2 regions of the Marinomonas pontica genome follow, and region 1 is predicted to be linked to the other one. Evidence: predicted binding sites of a transcription regulator. Region 1 holds the regulator's gene; the other holds the start of a gene.

Region 1 (2,208 bases):
CGTCAAACAATAAAACTTCATCTCCAGCCTTTACAGAGCCTTCTTGGATTTCAAGCTCTGCTTCTCCATACTCAAGAGCGTACTTTTGAGAGATGGTTTTGCCAGGCAGCTTGCCTTTCTTGCGAACCAAAATCAGTGGCTTTTGAAGTTCATACGCTAAAACAGCAGCGATCAAAAAGCCACGCGCGTCGATACAAGCAATGTGCGTAATATCTGTAGCCATATAACGATGCACATAAGCATCCACTACCATTCTCATCCCTTTAGGATCACTAAAAATAGGGGTGATATCTCGGAAGCTGATGCCTTGTTTTGGCCAATCTTCAACCGTTTGGATTAGCGATTTAACGTAGTAATCATCGTAGAGCATTATGGTATTGCCTCAAAATCATTCAAATGTGAGAGATTTTACCACAATCACTAGCAACCCCAACGAGTTTTTGCATTTCTGGGAAATCAACTATTTCAATTTCTTTTCCGTCTACATGGATCAGTTCACTTTTCTGAAAGCGAGTAATGACACGGCTCACCGTTTCAACTGCTAGTCCCAAGTAATTGCCAATTTCGCCACGAGACATAGACAAACGGAATGAGCTGGCCGAATAGCCTCGTTTTTTGAAGCGATTCGAAAGATTTAAAAGGAAAGAGGCCACTTTTTCATCCGCATTTTTTTTACCGAGTAAAACCATCATTTGTTGGTCATCTGAAATCTTACGGCTCATCACTTTAAACAGTTGGTGCTTTAATGATGGTATCTGAGACGAAAGCTCTTCTAGATGGCTAAATGGTATCTCACAGACGGTTGTTGTTTCTAAAGCCTTGGCAGAAACAGGGTAGGTGTTGGAGTCAATGCCGCTTAGGCCTACCAACTCACTAGGGCAATAAAAGCCAGTAATTTGTTCTTCACCAAAAGAGGTAATGTTAAACGTTTTTAGTGTTCCAGAGCGAACAGCGTAAACGGAATCAAAGGCTTCACCCTGACGAAAAAGGAATTCACCTTTTTTGAGTGGTTTTTTACGCTCAATAATTTGGTCCAATCTATTGATGTCTTCATCAGCTAGAGCAATTGGAAGGCATAGTGCACTTAAACTGCAGTTCTGGCACTGCGAAGTTAACGTGCTATTAAAACGCGAATGTGTGTGTGTCATTGACATTTAGCTCTCCCTGAGATCCATCTATATTACTTTAGAATATTTTACTGTGTTGTTTAAATGCTTATCGAAAACCATACAAATGCATCGAATAAGCAAACGCCCACGCTCGGTAACCTTAATTGTGGTCTGCATTCCACACTGGTCTATTTCAATCATTCCATCTTCTAGCATAGGAGATAGCTTGTCCATTTCCTGAGAAAAATAATCGAAGAAATGAATTTTGTGCCTTTCCTCTACCTCTGTAACGTCCAATTTAAATTGAGATATGAGCGTCATAATAACCTGATGTCTAACTCTATCATCGTGGTCACTAATGTACCCTTTTGCAATCGCTAGTTGACCTTTTTCAATACTACTCCTATAAGCAGATAAGTCTGTGTAGTTCTGTATATAAATGCCATTTAAATCGCTAATAGCAGACACACCAAAAGCCACTAAGTCTGTACCAGCATGTGTTGTGTAGCCTTGAAAATTTCTTTGTAACTTGCCTTGTTTTTGAGCAAGCGCTAATTCATCGCTGGGTTTAGCAAAATGATCCATACCAATGTAATCGTAACCCGCTGCGGTTAGGTATTCGATGCTCATTTTTAATAAATCTAGCTTGATATTGGGTAAGGGAAGAGTGTTGTCTAAAATGCGTTTCTGAGCACGAAACCGCTCAGGCAGGTGCGCATAGTTAAACAATGAAATACGTTCAGGAGACAATGAAATCACCTGATCAAGAGTTTCTTTGAATCCCTCTAGTGACTGGTAGGGCAGGCCATATATCAAATCAAAATTAATGGATTTAATGCCCAGTGAGCGAGCATTGTCCACAAGCTCAGACACCATGGTAAGCGGCTGAACCCGATGAATGGCTTCTTGTACTTTAGCATCAAAGTCTTGCACACCAATACTGATTCGGTTTATTCCCATTTCCGTCAATAATTTCAGCTTTGAATAGGTAATTTCTCTAGGATCTATCTCAATACTGTAATCTTGAGTGCCATCATTTACTAAATTGAAATACTGTTTGATGTTTTCAAACAGAGTTGCGATCAGCTCTTCTGTCAAA
Region 2 (2,208 bases), 1.3 Mb from region 1:
ACTTTGTTTTCGTACAAACGGTTTTTACGACGCAACAACAAAGCTAAGGCCGCAATGCCGATCATGCCAAAGCCAATACCCACCATGACACGGAAAGACCAAAACACTAATGGCACATTGGGTCTGTCTTCTGGTGGTACGGCTTTCAAACCTTGTACCGCGCCATCCCAAGAGTGAGTTAGGATCAAGCTACCTAGGTTTGGAATACCGACTTGATAGTCGTTTGATTCGGTTTCCATGTTTGGCATAGCGAACAGTAACAGCGGTACGTTTTCTTCTTGTGCTGGCCAAATGCCTTCCATCGCAGCGAGCTTGGTTGGTTGATGTTCGTGTACATTCAAACCGTGCATATCGCCGATCCATGCTTGCAGTGGCGTTAACACCAAGGCAAACCACATGCACATAGACAGGCCTTTTTTCGCAAAAGGAATGTTTTTCTTTTTCAATAGGTAGTATGCGCTGATGCCAGCCACGACAAATGTCGCGGTGATTAACGATGCAACCAGCATGTGAGTAAGGCGATAGGGCATAGATGGATTGAAGATGACTTCCATCCAGCTTGAGACTTCAAATTTACCATTGACGATCTTGTAACCTGCGGGAGTTTGCATCCAAGAGTTCGCTACAATGATCCAAAACGCCGAAATCCAGGTACCTATCATAACGGTCATCGTGGCGAAGAAATGCAACTTGCGGCCGACGCGCTGCCAACCAAATAGCATGACGCCAAGAAAGCCCGCTTCCATAAAGAAGGCTGTCAGTACTTCGTATGCCATCAGAGGTCCAAGAATGGCGCCAGTAATTTCAGAAAATTTGGAAAAATTAGTACCAAATTCATAGGACAAAACGATGCCAGACACCACCCCCATACCGAAGGTAATGGCAAAAGGTTTGATCCAGAATTTGGCCAGTTGGAGGTAATAAGGATTGTGTGTTTTTAGCCACAGCCCTTCCCAAATGGCAATCAGCGTCGCCAAACCAATGGTGATACTGGGGAAAATAATGTGGAAGCTCACCGTAAAGGCGAACTGTATGCGAGATAAAATGGCGACGTCGAGGTCCATAATGGCTCCCTTAGCAATAAATAAGCGTTAGGTAGTTAAATGTTGTTTTTAACGCTTAGCGTGCGTATTTGTTGTACCGCCAAAGGCAGTATTGCCAATCCTACAATGCTAAAAAGCGCAATGATTTCGGTCATTAAAAAGCCAGTGTTCATGGTGTTAGTCCTGTTAGTTGGTAAATGCTTGATGTAAATCAAAGGTTGTCTTAGTCATAGCAAAGGGCAGGCCAACTATTATCGAAGTTTATGTTATTGATTTTAAAGAATATTTTAATTTCTTTGCTTGCGATGTAAAAAAGGTTTACGATTTTTTCACTTATAGGTGTAAACGAGGTTTACGGTTTTGACGCTTTCCTTAATGTTTGAAGTGGCCATGTTGGTCTCTAGTGTGTGTGGCGTTTTGGTGGCGGCATGGCTGCTATGGCGAGCGCGAAAGCAAGGCGACCTGCAGGCATTAGCAGGCTTTGCCATCATGATGGCTATTTGGTGTTTTGGTCATGTGGTGTTGTTTCAAGGCTACGAACGTGTGGGGGTTTACATTATTCTCGCGAACCCATTAATGCCGACTTTTTTCTTACATTTTGCGATTCGTTTTGTGAATTCTGGCACAGCCAAAGAACCCATGCTTGATCGCTTATGTCAGGCTGTGCCGTGGTTTTATCTGACCAGTTTTACCGTGGTGTTGCAAAGCTGGTGGATGGAAGCTGGCGATGCGATCAGTACGCTAGACACGCGTTCATTTTTTATCTTTACCGAGGCGGGGACATGGAATCTCGCCTATACGGTATTGATCGGCATCTTGGCTCATGGCGTGCTGTTGTTTGGCTGGTATCGACATTCTGGTAATAAGAAACGCTCTATTCTCGCCATGTTTGGTGTGGGGGCTTGGGGCTTGTTGTTGGCAACCAGTTTTGTGTTTCCTTCTTTCGGCATTAGCTGGTTTCCTTATCCTATGTTGCTGTTGCCCACCTATTTGCTGTTGCTGGTTTATGCGGTGGTGCGCTATCAGATTTTATCGGTGAATGCGTTCGCCAATCGGGCCTTACTTTGGGTTGCCATGATGCTGGTGATTCTCTGTGTGATCGCGGTGATCAGTGTGGTGTCTGGGCGTATTGGTTTGCAGGCATTGGCCAATGTGCCTAGCTGGC

What was found. Region 1 encodes FNR, which switches genes on or off when oxygen is low (the NO sensors DNR and NnrR bind a similar motif). Its sites were predicted from a motif close to TTGATNTANATCAA; they were not measured.
Region 2: a site for FNR is predicted at 1,245-1,258, ahead of AABA11_RS02210 (cytochrome ubiquinol oxidase subunit I). Genes of this name have one in related genera too.

Annotation. Positions count from the first base shown of each region.
Region 1 is NZ_AP027271.1:1,762,137-1,764,344, forward strand. It holds gene AABA11_RS08215 (adenine phosphoribosyltransferase) at 1-370, opposite strand, end outside; gene fnr (fumarate/nitrate reduction transcriptional regulator Fnr) at 393-1,154, opposite strand; gene hemN (oxygen-independent coproporphyrinogen III oxidase) at 1,176-2,208, opposite strand, start outside.
Region 2 is NZ_AP027271.1:459,340-461,547, forward strand. It holds gene AABA11_RS02210 (cytochrome ubiquinol oxidase subunit I) at 1-1,064, opposite strand, end outside; gene AABA11_RS02215 (sensor histidine kinase) at 1,404-2,208, shown strand, end outside.